Regions from separate parts of the Streptosporangium sp. NPDC000095 genome, predicted to be linked through region 2. Evidence: riboswitches for the same ligand, from Rfam matches in the RefSeq annotation. Region 2 holds a riboswitch; the other holds the start of a gene.

Region 1 (7,028 bases), on a different contig from region 2:
GGAGATCTTCGGCCCCGTGGTGTCGGTGGTGCCGTTCGACGACGAGGCGGACGCCGTACGGATCGCCAACGACACCCCGTACGGCCTGAGCGGGTCCATCTGGACCCGCGACGTCGGCCGGGCGCTCCGGGTCGCCAGAGCGGTGGAGGCGGGCAACCTCAGCGTCAACTCGCATTCGAGCGTCCGCTACTGGACCCCGTTCGGCGGTTTCAAACAGTCGGGCCTCGGCCGCGAGCTGGGTCCCGACGCCCTGTCAGCGTTCACCGAGACCAAGAACGTCTTCATTTCCGAGGAGTAGAAGCGATGCTGCGTTTGCAGGACAGGGTCGCCGTCATCACCGGCGCCGGAAGCGGGATCGGCCTCGCCACCGCGCGCCGGTTCGCCGCGGAAGGCGCCCGCGTCGTGTGCGTGGACCTGGACGAGACGACCGGTCCGGCGGCCGCCGAGGAGGTCGGGGGGCTGTTCGTGCGGGCCGACGTGACCGACGAGGACGACGTCGCCCGGGTGTTCCAGACCGCGTTCGACACCTACGGCAGCGTGGACATCGCGTTCAACAACGCGGGCATCTCGCCGCCCGAGGACGACTCGATCCTGGAGACCGGCATCGACGCCTGGCGCCGGGTCCAGGAGGTGAACCTCACCTCGGTCTACCTGTGCTGCAAGCACGCCATCCCGTACATGCGGCGGCAGGGCAAGGGGTCGATCATCAACACCGCGTCGTTCGTCGCCGTGATGGGGTCGGCGACGAGCCAGATCTCCTACACCGCCTCCAAGGGCGGGGTACTCGCCATGTCCCGCGAGCTGGGCGTGCAGTTCGCCCGCGAGGGGATCCGGGTGAACGCGCTGTGCCCGGGGCCGGTGAACACGCCGCTGCTGCAGGAATTGTTCGCCAAGGACCCCGAGCGGGCGCAGCGCCGCCTCGTCCACATCCCGGTGGGCCGCTTCGCCGAGGCGTCCGAGATCGCCGCCGCGGTGGCGTTCCTCGCCTCGGACGACGCGAGCTTCATCACCGGCTCCGAGTTCCTGGTGGACGGCGGCATCTCCGGCGCGTACGTCACCCCGCTGTAGACCCGCTGTAGACCTCGCCCCGCCACCTTCGCGACCGGCGGTGGCGGGATTTGCCCAGGCCATACCCCGGCCCCGATAACGTGCGAGGACGTGGGCCCATCTCCCATGTCCCCGGCGTCCGCGTGAGAAAGAGATCATGTCCCGTCCCGTCATCGGCATCACCTGCTACGTCGAGCCCGCGCGCTTCACCGTCTGGGAGACGACCACCGCGCTCCTGCCGTACGACTACGTCGACCACGTGGCCCGCGCGGGCGGGCAGCCGGTGATCCTGCCCCCGGCGGGCGACCCCTGGGCGCTGGTGGGGCGCCTGGACGGCCTGATCCTGGCCGGTGGCGGTGACGTCGGCCCCGAGCGGTACGGGCGGGAGCCGCACGAGCGGACCGGCTACGTCCGGCCGTTCCGCGACGACGCCGAGCTGGGACTGGTCGAGGCGGCGCTGGAGCGGGGCACACCCTTCCTGGGGATCTGCAGGGGCATGCAGATCCTGAACGTCTCGCTGGGCGGCAGCCTCCACCAGCACCTGCCCGACGTGGTCGGCCACGCCGGGCACGCCCCGGCCCCCGGCCAGTACGGCAGGATGCCGGTGCGGCTCGCCCCCGGCAGCCACACCTCGAAGATCTTCGGGACCGAGACCGTGGAGGTGGCCCACTACCACCACCAGGCCCTCGACCGGCTCGCCGAGGGCCTGACCGTGACCGCCCACGCCGAGGACGGCACGGTCGAGGCCGTGGAGGTGGACGGCCACCCCTTCGCCGTCGCCGTCCAGTGGCACCCCGAGACCGACGACGAGTCGGCTCTGTTCGAGGCGCTGGTCCGGCACGCCACCCCCTGACCGGCACGGATCGGGGCCGCGAGGGGATTTCGCTCGGCCGGTGCGGGCGGTTAGGCTGGCCGACGACACCGATGAACCCGTGCGGGAGAGCGTCCTGACAGCCAGACCAGGACCCCTGAAGGAGCAAGCCCTCCCCGCGAACCTCTCAAGGCAAAGGACCGTGCGGGTAGGTGCCCTCTGGAAAGCAGGTCCCACGACCTCGCCGAAGGTGAAAGTCCGGTAAAACCCGGATGAAACTCTCAGGCACCCACGACAGAGGGGGAGGATGCTCTCATCTGTCCCTTGTCTGAGGTGCGCACATGTCCCGACCTACGCCGCTGCGCGGCGTCCACGAGTCCCTCGGCGCGACGCTGACCGACTTCGCGGGCTGGCTGATGCCGCTCCGCTACGGCAGCGAGTCGGCCGAGCACAACGCGGTCCGCCAGGCGGCCGGCCTGTTCGACCTCTCCCACATGGGGGAGATCTTCGTGACGGGGCCACAGGCCGCCGAAGCCCTCGACTACGCGCTGGTCGGCCACCTCTCCGCGCTGGAGCCCGGCCGCGCCCGCTACACGATGATCGTCGACACCGAGGGCGGCGTGCTGGACGACCTGATCGTCTACCGGCTCGCCCCCGCCGAGTTCATGGTCGTCGCCAACGCCTCCAACTACCCCCGGGTGGCCGCCGAGCTGACCGGCCGCGCCAAGGGCTTCGACGCCGCGGTGGAGGACCGCTCCGAGCGGTACGCGCTGGTCGCGGTCCAGGGGCCGCGCTCCGTGGAGATCCTGGGCTCGCTCACCGACGCCGACCTCGAAGGGCTCAGGTACTACGCCGGCCTGCCCGCCGTCGTCGCCGGTCGCGAGGCCCTCGTCGCCCGTACCGGATACACCGGCGAGGACGGCTTCGAGCTGTTCGTCGCGGCCGAGGACGCCGAACCGCTCTGGGCCGCCCTCACCGAGGCGGGCGCGCCGCACGGCCTGATCCCCGCGGGCCTGTCCGCCCGCGACACCCTCCGTCTGGAGGCCGGGATGCCGCTGTACGGCAACGAGCTGTCGGCCGCCCTGACCCCGTTCGACGCCGGGCTCGGCCGTGTGGTGAGGTTTGACAAACCGGGCGACTTCGTCGGCCGGGCCGCCCTCGAATCCCTCAAGGACGTCCCGCCGTCCCGCCGCCTGGTCGGCCTCGTCGCGACCGGCCGCCGGGTGCCCCGGCACGGGTATCCGGTGGTGGTCGCCGGTGACGGCGCGGTCGTCGGCGAGGTCACCAGCGGGGCGCCCTCCCAGTCACTGGGCAGGCCTATCGCGATGGCCTACGTGGACAACGGCCTGTCGTCAGGACTGGCCGTCGACATCAGGGGCAGCCACGAGCCGGTCGAGGTCGTCGCACTGCCTTTCTACAGGAGGAAAAAATGAGCAGCATTCCCGAGGACCTGCACTACACCAAGGAACACGAGTGGATCTCCGGCATCGATGACGGCCTCACCCTCACCGTGGGCATCACCGCCTACGCCGCCGAGGCGCTGGGTGACGTGGTCTACGTGCAGGTGCCCGAGGTCGGCGCGACGGTCGCCTCCGGTGACGCCGTCGGCGAGGTCGAGTCGACCAAGTCGGTGAGCGACATCTTCGCGCCGGTCGACGGCGAGGTCGTGGAGGTCAACCAGGCCGTCGTGGACGACCCCTCGCTGGTCAACAGCGACTCCTACGGTGAGGGCTGGCTGTTCCGCGTACGTCTTGAGGGCTCCGCCGACGACCTGCTGTCGCCCGAGGAGTACGCCGCGCTCACCTCGGGTGAGTCCTAAGCCTTTCCCCCCTCGCGTCACGGTCACGCGCGCCGGAGGGCGCGCGTGGCCGTCCACGCTGGAAGGATTCAGATGACGATCAGCGTCTTCGATCTCTTCAAGATCGGAATCGGCCCGTCCAGCTCGCACACCGGCGGCCCGATGGCCGCCGCCCACAAGTTCGCCCGCGGCCTCCACCAGGACGGGCTCCTGGAGAAGACGGCCCGGGTGCGCGCCGTCCTGTACGGCTCGCTGGGCCTGACCGGCAAGGGCCACGGCAGCGACAAGGCCGTGCTGCTCGGCCTGTCCGGCGAGAAGCCCGAGCTCGTCGACGTCGACGCGGTCGAGGGCCGGCTCGCCGCCATGCGCGAGTCGGGCACCATCTCCCTGTACGGCTCGCGCGAGATCCCCTTCGTCGTCGGCGAGGACCTCGTCTTCGAACGCAAGATCTCGCTCCCCGGCCACCCCAACGGCATGCGCTTCACCGCCCTGTCCGAGTCCGGCGAGACGGTCCGCGAGAAGGTCTACTACTCGGTCGGCGGCGGCTTCGTCGTCGACGAGAACGCCACCGGCGCCGACCGGATCAAAGCCGACGACACCGTCCTGCCCCACCCCTTCACCACGGCCGCCGAACTGCTCGCCCAGTGCGCGGAGACCGGGCTGTCCATCTCCGGGTTGATGCTGGAGAACGAGCAGGCGTTCGGCCGCACCGAGGCCGAGGTTCGCGACCGATTGCTCGTCCTGTGGCAGGTCATGAGCGAGTGCGTGCGGCGCGGCATCGACAAGGAGGGCATGCTGCCCGGCGGCCTGAAGGTCCGCCGCCGCGCCCACCAGCTCCACCGGCAGCTGCGCAGCGAGTCGGGAGAAAAGGACTCGCTGCAGACGATGGACTGGGTCTCGCTCTTCGCCCTCGCGGTCAACGAGGAGAACGCCGCCGGCGGCCGGATCGTCACCGCGCCCACCAACGGCGCCGCGGGCATCATCCCGGCCGTGCTCACCTACTACGACCGCTTCACGAAGGACGCCGACGACGAGGGCGTGATCCGCTTCCTGCTCACCGCCGGGGCGATCGGCGTGCTGTTCAAGGAGAACGCCTCCATCTCGGGCGCCGAGGTCGGCTGCCAGGGCGAGGTCGGCTCGGCCTGCTCGATGGCCGCCGCCGGGCTCACCGAGGTGATGGGTGGCACCCCCGAGCAGGTCGAGAACGCCGCCGAGATCGGCATCGAGCACAACCTGGGGCTCACCTGCGACCCGATCGGCGGCCTGGTGCAGATCCCGTGCATCGAACGCAACGCGGTCGCCTCGATCAAGGCCATCGCCGCCGCCAGGATCGCGATGCGCGGCGACGGCCGTCACTTCGTCTCGCTGGACAAGGCCATCAAGACGATGCGCGACACCGGCCGCGACATGCTCGACAAGTACAAGGAGACCAGCCGGGGAGGGCTCGCGGTGAACGTCATCGAGTGCTGACCTCGGAGTTTGGGCGGTGGGGCCTCTGACGGGCGCGCGGGAGACTCGGGACCGCGGAACCTTGACGACATACAACTCGATCGCTACCAAATTTCGCATCACGTGCAGCCTCCTCCGATCCCACGCCTATGCTGGGTGGCCATGCGCGGGATTCGGGAGGTCGCGGTGGTCACGGGAACGCCCCCGGCAAGCCGCTCCCGCCGCTCCCGCCGCTCTCCTGCTCCGGAGACTCCTTCCCGCTCCCTGCGGACGCTCCGCTTCCTCGGATCGCACTGGCTCTTCATCACCGCCCTGCTCGCGGGTGGCGGCCTGCGCCTCCTCGCCATGCTCGGCTACCGGCCCGCCCTGTGGTTCTGGGCCGACTCCTTCGTCTACCTGAACGCCGGGCTCGCCCCCCGCCCCCTGGAGTCCCGCCCCGCGGGTTACTCGCTGTTCCTGTGGATCCTCAAGCCGCTGTCCAGCATCCCCGCGGTGGTCGCGGTGCAGCACCTGCTCGGACTGGTCGTGGCCGTCTGCGTCTACCTGCTGCTGCGCAGGCTGGGCGGGCTGCCGGGGTGGGGTGCGACGCTCGCCGCGCTGCCGGTGCTGTTCGACGCCTACCAGATCCAGCTCGAACACCTCGTCATGGCGGACCTGCTCTTTCAGTTCCTCGCGGTGCTCGCGGTCACGCTGCTGCTGTGGCGGCGACGCCCGGCGGCGTGGGTCGCCGCGCTGGCCGGGGCGCTGCTCGCCGCGGCGACCGTCACCCGCACGATCGGGTTGCCGCTCATCGCCGTGGCGCTGGTCTGCATGGTGATCCGCCGAGCCGGGTGGCGGGCGGTCCTCTCCGCGACGCTCGCCGCCGCGATCGGCCTGGGCTCGTACGCGGCCTGGTTCAGGGCCGAGCACGGCAGTTTCGCTCTGACCAGGGGAAACACCTTCCTCTGGGCCCGGACGATGACCTTCGCCGACTGTGCCGCAATCCAGCCGACCGGCCCCGAGGCGGCCCTGTGTCCCGTCGAGCCGCTGGGGCAGCGCGCGGCGCCGCCCGTCTACATCTGGGACGGCGAGTCGCCGCTGAACAAGGTCAAGGGCAGCTGGGCCGAGCGCGACGCCCTCGCGGGCGCCTTCGCCACCCAGGCGATCATGGCCCAGCCGTTCGACTTCCTGCGGGCGGGTCTGGAGGACGCGGCCCACATCTTCGACTGGACTCGGCGCGTCTACCCGGCTCCCGGCCCGCAGAGCGCCTACGTCTTCCCCGACACCGTGCGGCCCTTCACCTCCGGTGCCGCCTCGCAGGGCAAGACCGCAGAGCAGCTGACCGTGGCCTACCAGGGCTCGTCGGGAGCGCCGACGATGGCCGAACCCTACGCGGGCCTGCTGCGCGACTACCAGGAGTACGGCTTCGTGCGGGGTCCGTACCTCGCGGTGATCCTGCTGGTCGGCCTGGTCGGCGTGCTGATGCGGTTGCGAAGGTTCGGCGGCGCGGTGCTGCTGCCCTGGGCGGCGGGGACGATGCTGCTCATCCTGCCGCCCTTCATCGCGGCCTTCGACCACCGCTACGTCGTCCCCGCCCTCCCGCTGCTCTGCCTGGCCGCCGGACTGGCCTTCGGCGTCAGGCACGAGAAGCACGAGGAGAGGGCGCCCGAGGTCGCGGCGGGAAGAGCGGACGAGGAGTCTTCGGACGAGGGACCCGGCGACGAGGACCCCTCGCCCGGCGCGACGGCCGAGCGACCGGTGTACGCGAGCCCCTTCGACGAGACGGCGCACGGGTCGTACGACGGGCGGGCTCCCGAGGAGAGCACGTCCGCGAGGACCTCGTACGGCGAGGCGGCGGACCGGCCGGGGTACGGCACGACGGGCGAGACACCCGCGTACGGAAACACGGCGGACCGGATGGTGTACGGAGGGACGGGTGAGCGC
Region 2 (7,028 bases):
GGGACGGGTGTCCACCTCAGGCATGCATGATCCTTCCGGATACGGAGACGCCCCGAGCCTAACGACTCGGGGCCTCGTCCGTCCCCCCGCATTCCCGGCGGATATCACGGTTCGCACGGGTTTCCCGGCTCTCGCGCGATGTCCACGAGGCCGGCGGGATCAGTCCTCGTACGCCTCCAGGGGAGGACAGGAGCAGACCAGGTTACGGTCGCCGTAAGCCTGGTCGATACGGCGGACCGGCGACCAGTACTTGCCCTCGCGCACCGACGGCAACGGGTAGGCCGCCTCGGTGCGGCTGTAGGGGTGGGCCCACTCGTCGACGACGAGGCTGTCGGCCGTGTGCGGGGCGTTGCGCAGCGGGTTGTCGGTCCTGTCGTACGCGCCGGAGGCGACCTTCGCGATCTCCTCGCGGATCGAGATCATCGCCTCGCAGAACCGGTCGAGTTCGGCCAGGTCCTCGCTCTCGGTCGGCTCGATCATCAGCGTTCCCGCCACGGGGAAGGACATGGTCGGGGCGTGGAAGCCGTAGTCGATGAGGCGCTTGGCCACGTCGTCGACCGTCACCCCGGTCTCCTTGGTGATCTGGCGCAGGTCGACGATGCACTCGTGGGCGACGAGGCCGCCGCGGCCGGTGTAGAGGACCGGGTAGTGGGGGCTGAGCCTGCGGGCCAGGTAGTTGGCCGACAGGATGGCCTGCTCGGTCGCCGCCTTCAGGCCGTCGGCGCCCATCATCCGGATGTAGGCCCAGGAGATGGGCAGGATGCCCGCCGAGCCGTACGGCGCGGCCGAGACCGGGCCGACCATCGTACCCTCACGCAGCGGATGGCCGGGCAGATAGTCGGCCAGGTGGGCGCGGACCGCGACCGGGCCGACGCCGGGGCCACCGCCGCCGTGCGGGATGCAGAAGGTCTTGTGCAGGTTGAGGTGGGAGACGTCCGCCCCGAACTCCCCCGGCCTGGCCAGGCCGACCAGCGCGTTGAGGTTGGCGCCGTCGACGTAGACCTGCCCGCCAGCCTCGTGCACCAGCTCGCAGATCCGGACGATCGTCTCCTCGTACACGCCGTGCGTGGACGGGTAGGTCACCATGATCGCGGCAAGCTGCTCGCGGTGCTTGTCGATCTTCGCGACGAGGTCGTCGAGGTCGACGTTGCCCTTGTCGTCGCAGGCGACCACGGCCACGCGCATGCCGGCCATGACGGCGCTCGCGGCGTTGGTGCCGTGCGCGGACGAGGGGATCAGGCAGACGTCGCGGCCCGACTCTCCGCGCGCGGTGTGGTAGGCGCGGATCGCCAGCAGCCCGGCGAACTCCCCCTGCGAGCCGGCGTTCGGCTGAAGCGACACGGCGTCGTAGCCGGTGACCTCGGCGAGCCAGCGCTCCAGCTCCCCGATCAGCTCGATGTGGCCCGCGGCCTGGTCCTCGGGCGCGTAGGGGTGCAGCCCGGCGAACTCCGGCCAGGTGATCGGCTCCATCTCGGTGGTCGCGTTGAGCTTCATGGTGCAGGAGCCCAGCGGGATCATCGACCGGTCGAGCGCGATGTCCTTGTCCTGGAGCCTTCGCAGGTAGCGCAGCATGGCCGTCTCGGAACGGTGGCTGTGGAAGACCGGGTGGGTCAGGTAGTCGCTGACCCGCGCCAGCGCGGCGGGCAGCGCGTCGTGGGCGGCGGCGTCGAGGTCGGCCAGCACGGCGCCGCTGATCTCGAAGGCGGCCAGGACCTGCTCCAGGTGGAGCGGCTCGGTCTTCTCGTCGCAGGTGACGCCCACGTGGTCGGCGTCGACCAGGCGCAGGTTGACGCCGTTCTCGCGGGCCGTGGCGACGATCTCCTCGGCGCGGCCGGGCACCCTGGCGAGCACGGTGTCGAAGAAGGTGTCGTGCACGACCTCGACACCGCCCTGGCGCAGGCCCTCGGCGAGCACGACGGCGTGCCTGTGGGTGCGCCGTCCGATCCTGCGCAGGCCCTCGGGTCCGTGGTAGACGGCGTACATGCCGGCGATCACGGCGAGCAGCACCTGCGCGGTGCAGATGTTGCTGGTGGCCTTCTCCCGGCGGATGTGCTGCTCACGGGTCTGGAGGGCGAGCCGGTACGCGGGGCGTTTGTCGGCGTCCTGGGAGACGCCCACCAGGCGGCCCGGCAGCTGGCGCTGGAGACCGTCGCGGACCGCCATGTAGGCGGCGTGGGGGCCACCGAAGCCGAGGGGGACGCCGAAGCGTTGCGAGGACCCGACGGCGATGTCGGCGCCGAGCTCGCCCGGCGCGGCCAGCAGGGTGAGGGCGAGCAGGTCGGCGGCGGCGACCACCTGGGCGCCGCGCGCGTGGGCGGCGTCGGCGACGGCGCGGAAGTCGCGGATCCTGCCGCTGGCGCCGGGATACTGCACGAGCACCCCGAAGCACTCGGGAAGCTCGGCGGTGAAGTCGCTCTCGACCAGTTCGATGCCGAGCGGCTCGGCGCGGGTGCGCAGCACCGCCTTGGTCTGCGGCAGCGCGTCGGCGTCGACCACGAACACCTTCGAGGGGCCGCGGCCGGCGCGGCGGGCCAGGGTCATCGCCTCGGCGGCGGCGGTGGCCTCGTCGAGCAGGGAGGCACCGGCGACGTCGAGGGCGGTCAGGTCGGAGACGACGGTCTGGAAGTTGATCAGGGCCTCCAGACGGCCCTGGGAGATCTCCGGCTGGTAGGGCGTGTACGCGGTGTACCAGCCGGGGTTCTCCAGGAGGTTGCGGCGGATGACGCCCGGAGTGATCGTGTCGTGGTAGCCCAGGCCGATCATCGAGGTGAGCACGGTGTTGCGCCCGGCGAGGACTCGAAGCTCCGCGAGGGCCTCGGACTCCCCGGCCGCCGGGGGCAGGCTCAGCCGCCCCGCGGAGCGGATCGCCTCGGGCACGGCCACCGCGACCAGGTCGGCCACGGAGGCGAATCCGACCGCCTCCAGCATGCGGGTCTGGCCGGCGTCGTCCGGCCCTATGTGGCGGGTGGAGAACGGCAGGGAGCCGAGTTCGCTGAGCGATGACAGGTCGGTCATGGTGAAGCCTCCCGGGACGGGGTGGAGACCGGCGCTGGGCGCGGGCGTATGCCTGGTCTCCCCCTCTGTCATCACGACCGTCTCACGCGTCGTGACCTGAGAGCTTCACCTACCCGTGACGGGAGGCTTGCACCGTCGGTGAGTCGCACCTGGCCGGCGCGCCTGCTTTCCAGAGTTGCCTCGTCCGTGCGGTACCGGGTGCCTGAGAGATTCCGGGGAGGTTGCTCCTTCGGCGCCCCGCTCGCTGTCGGGGTCTCTCCCGCACAGGGTCAGCAGCAGTCCGAGTTTACCCGGTTCGTCGTGCTCTGCGACGGCGGGCCAGCTCATCGGCCTGATGATCGCCTAAAGGGCCCTCGCTCGACTCCGCACGTTCGCCGGGCAGATCCGCGAGGGAGCCCTCCACCTCCTGCCACACCCGTCCCAGTGCTATGCCGAAGACTCCCTGGCCGCCCTGGAGGAGGTCGATCACCTCGTCGGGCGAGGTGCACTCGTAGACGCTCACCCCGTCGCTCATCAGGGTGATCCCGGCCAGGTCGTTGACGCCCCGGTCGCGCAGGTGCTGCACGGCGATGCGGATCTGCTGGAGGGAGACGCCGGTGTCGAGGAGCCGTTTGACGACCTTGAGCACCAGGATGTCGCGAAAGCCGTAAAGGCGCTGGGAGCCGGATCCGTGGGCGGCTCTCACGGTGGGCTCGACGAGGCCGGTGCGCGCCCAGTAGTCGAGTTGCCGGTAGGTGATGCCGGCCGCGGAACAGGCCGTCGGGCCCCTGTAACCGATGTCGGCGGGCACCTTCACCGGTTGCCCGTCGAACAGCAGACCCTCTTCACCCGCGCGCTGACGTGCCGACTGGCGCCGTTTCGGGTCATCCTGATCGGCGTTTCTACCCTCGCCGCTGCTGACCGCCACGCGGACCTCCGGCTTTCTCTCATCCCACGGCCTGATCTGGGGGTTTACGCACGGCCGCAGGGTTCACATGCACCGTAGGACTGGGGCCAAGTCCAGTCAACGACCCCACTCGGCGCGTCGTGAAGCGTAAATGCACCGAAATTCCTACCCCGCGCGGCCGAAGTCCTCGGGCGTGATCGTGTCAAGGAACTCCCTGAACTTCTCCACCTCGTCCTCCTGGTCGTCGGGGATGATCACCCCCGCCTCCCGGACCACATCCTCACTCGCGAAGATACGTGCGCCGGTTCGAAGTGCCAAGGCGATCGAGTCCGAGGGACGCGCGCTCACCTCCACCCCGTTGGAGAACACGAGATCGGCGAAGAAGATGCCGTCGCGCAGAGCGACGATGTTGACCGTGCTCAGCCGGACTCCGAGCCCTTCGAGCACGTCACGGAACAGGTCATGAGTGAGCGGCCGGGGTGGTGGTTCCTCGGCCTGGGCCATGGCGATCGCCGTGGCTTCCGTCATGCCGATCCAGATAGGCAGGTAACGCTCCCCATGCGTCTCTTTCAACAAGACGATCGGCTGGTTGGAGGGCATTTCAACTCGAACGCCCACGACCTCCATCTGCAACACGGGCTGCTCCGTCTTCGCTGGATTCCGACCGGTTTGTTCAACGTAACACTCGTGGGGGTACGAGTGCCTGGTCAGGCTCTCACCGACCCAGAGCCCCACGCACGCCGGAACGCAGCAGCGAGGCGTGCAATTCCAGCAGCAGGCCGGAAATCTCCCTCGCCGTCTCGTCGGCCTGGTCGATCGCACCCGGCCCGCGACGGCGCAGCAGCGGGGCGACGGCCTGCTCCACCAGGCCCGCCTCGCGCTCGGCCGCGGCCTTGACCGCCCTCAGGTGGCGGGCGCGCAGGCCGAAGGCGGCGAGGGCTCCGACGCTGCGGGCCACGGCCAGCGCCTCGGCGTCGTAGTAGCGGGCCACCGCGGCCAGCAGGCCGTAGTCCTCAAGCTCGGCGAGGGTCTCCTCGTCGAGCTCGGCGGCGGCGATCAGCTCCTCGCGGGTGAGCCTGAGCTCGGGAGGCGCCTCGTCGGGGACGGCGCGCGGCCGGGCGGCCGGGCGCTCCTCACGATCGGCCGCCTCCAGATGATCCTTGATCACTCGCAGCGGCAGGTAGCGGTCACGCTGCTCGCTGAGGATGTAACGGAGCCGCTCGACGTCGGCGTAGCTGAACTTGCGGTAACCGGAGGGACTGCGCTCCGGCTCGATCAACCCCTCGCCCTCCAGGAAACGAATCTTGGAGATGCTGACGTCGGGGAACTCGCCCTGCAGGAGGGCGAGCACCTCCCCGATGCTCATGTGCGCACGAGCGGCCTGCGAGCTCATCATCCTCCAGCGGCGCCGCGGGTGAGGAAGACGAGGCGGAACTTGCCGATCTGCACCTCGTCCCCGCCGTACAGCGGGACCTCCTCGATGCGCTCGCGGTTCACGTACGTGCCGTTGAGGCTGCCGACGTCACGGACGGTGAAGACCCCGCCGCCGCGCCGGTAGAACTCCACGTGACGGCGCGAGACCGTGATGTCGTCGAGGAAGATGTCGCTCTCCGGATGGCGGCCCACGGTGGTGAGATCGCTGTCGAGCAGGAACCGGCTGCCGGCGTTGGGGCCGCGCATCGCGACCAGCAACGCGGTGCCCGGGGGCAACTGCTCGACGGCCTGCCGTTCGGCGAGAAGCGTCTCACCTGTCTCCGCCTCATATGCCTCGATCCCGGAGAGGGAGATCGTCGATGTGCTGTCTCCGGCGGTCTCGGCTTTGGTAAGCGGCGACCCGCATCGTGAACAGAAACGGGCATCCTCAGGGTTGGCATGACCGCACTGCGTGCAGTAGACGCTCGGCATCGATCGGCTCGGCCTCCTACCGCGAAGACGCGGCAACGGTGCTCAGTGATGCGCGCCTCGCTTCTTCGCTTCTCAAGTGTTTTCTCGGACTGCGAATGCCGCAACATACAGTGATGAGGCGCGAAGGTCAAGGTTGACGCTGAACCGCGGGTACGGTCGGTGACAAAGTTACAGTGGGGCACTGTCTCCGGTCCATGGCGCCGCGCTGTGTTTTGTCGCGACCCCTCGCCCCCGAGCGCTCATCCTCCTCCCTTCCCGTCCGGCTTTCCCGTTCCGCTCGGCTCACGCCCCTCCCTTCGCCCCCTCTCCCCCGGCTCCCCCGGTGTCCGGTTGGGCCCACCTGAGCCCGTCTGTGCCCCTCAGCCGCCCGCGGCGTCCTCGACCACCCGCGCCCAGTGCTCGATCAGGGTCTGCGCGGAGTCGACGTCGAAGCCCTCGGCCCACAGGTGGGTGACCGCCTCCGTCGGGTCGGGCAGCACCAGGGCCCAGCTGCCGTCCTCGGCGACGACCCGGACCCCGTCGGTGGTGTCGATGCGGTAGTGCTCGGCGGCCTCGATGACCGAGCGCATCACCGCGCCCTTGGCGGCCCACGGGGTCGGCACGGTCCGGCGCAGCAGCTTGGCCTCGGGGATCCTGGCGTCGATCTGGCTGAGCGAGAGCCTGGTCCTGGCGACCAGGCCCAGCAGGCGCAGGAACACCGCCAGGCCGTCCACCGTGGGCCCGAACTCGGGCACGATGAAACCGCCGCGCCCGTCGGCCGCGAAGATCGTCTCCTGCCCTCTGGCCGCGGTGGTCAGCGCGTCGATCGCGGTGGAGGTCCACTCGGCCTGCACGCCGTGGAACCTGCAGACCTGCTCCGCCACCCGGGTGGTGGTGACCGGCAGCGCCACCCTGCCGCCGCGCCGCTCGGCGGCGACCAGGTCGAGCACGACCAGCAGGGCGCGCTCCTCGCTGATCAGCTGGCCCATCTCGTCCACCAGCGCGACCCGCTCCCCCACCGGGTCGAAGCGCACCCCGAAGGCCGCCCTGGAGGAGCTGACGAGCTCTGAGAGGCGCTGCAGATCGCGGCGGCGCTCGGCGAGGGTCTCGGTGGGCGAGGCGTCGTCCAGCCGGTTGTTGACGGTCAGCACGTCCACCCCGACCCGGCCCAGCAGGCTGGGCAGCACCAGCGAGGAGGTGCCTCCCGCGCAGTCGACCACGACCTTCATGTCGACGTCGCGCA

Evidence for each region. Region 2 has a riboswitch for glycine ahead of gcvP (aminomethyl-transferring glycine dehydrogenase). Riboswitches for the same ligand answer to the same signal wherever they lie in the genome.
Region 1: another riboswitch for glycine. It lies ahead of gcvT (glycine cleavage system aminomethyltransferase GcvT); the one in region 2 lies ahead of gcvP (aminomethyl-transferring glycine dehydrogenase).

The regions. Positions count from the first base shown of each region.
Region 1 is NZ_JBIAZS010000005.1:99,856-106,883, forward strand. Features, by position in the region: gene ACFY3V_RS13590 (aldehyde dehydrogenase family protein) at 1-298, shown strand, start outside; gene ACFY3V_RS13595 (3-oxoacyl-ACP reductase) at 304-1,068, shown strand; gene ACFY3V_RS13600 (gamma-glutamyl-gamma-aminobutyrate hydrolase family protein) at 1,205-1,900, shown strand; glycine riboswitch at 1,973-2,071, shown strand; glycine riboswitch at 2,072-2,166, shown strand; gene gcvT (glycine cleavage system aminomethyltransferase GcvT) at 2,200-3,291, shown strand; gene gcvH (glycine cleavage system protein GcvH) at 3,288-3,677, shown strand; gene ACFY3V_RS13615 (L-serine ammonia-lyase) at 3,750-5,126, shown strand; gene ACFY3V_RS13620 (hypothetical protein) at 5,268-7,028, shown strand, end outside.
Region 2 is NZ_JBIAZS010000008.1:332,882-339,909, forward strand. Features, by position in the region: gene ACFY3V_RS20330 (tetratricopeptide repeat protein) at 1-24, opposite strand, end outside; gene gcvP (aminomethyl-transferring glycine dehydrogenase) at 160-3,015, opposite strand; glycine riboswitch at 3,195-3,287, opposite strand; gene ACFY3V_RS20340 (MerR family transcriptional regulator) at 3,302-3,922, opposite strand; gene ACFY3V_RS20345 (bifunctional nuclease family protein) at 4,067-4,537, opposite strand; gene ACFY3V_RS20350 (MerR family transcriptional regulator) at 4,617-5,267, opposite strand; gene ACFY3V_RS20355 (FHA domain-containing protein) at 5,294-5,806, opposite strand; gene ACFY3V_RS20360 (mannose-1-phosphate guanyltransferase) at 6,166-7,028, opposite strand, start outside.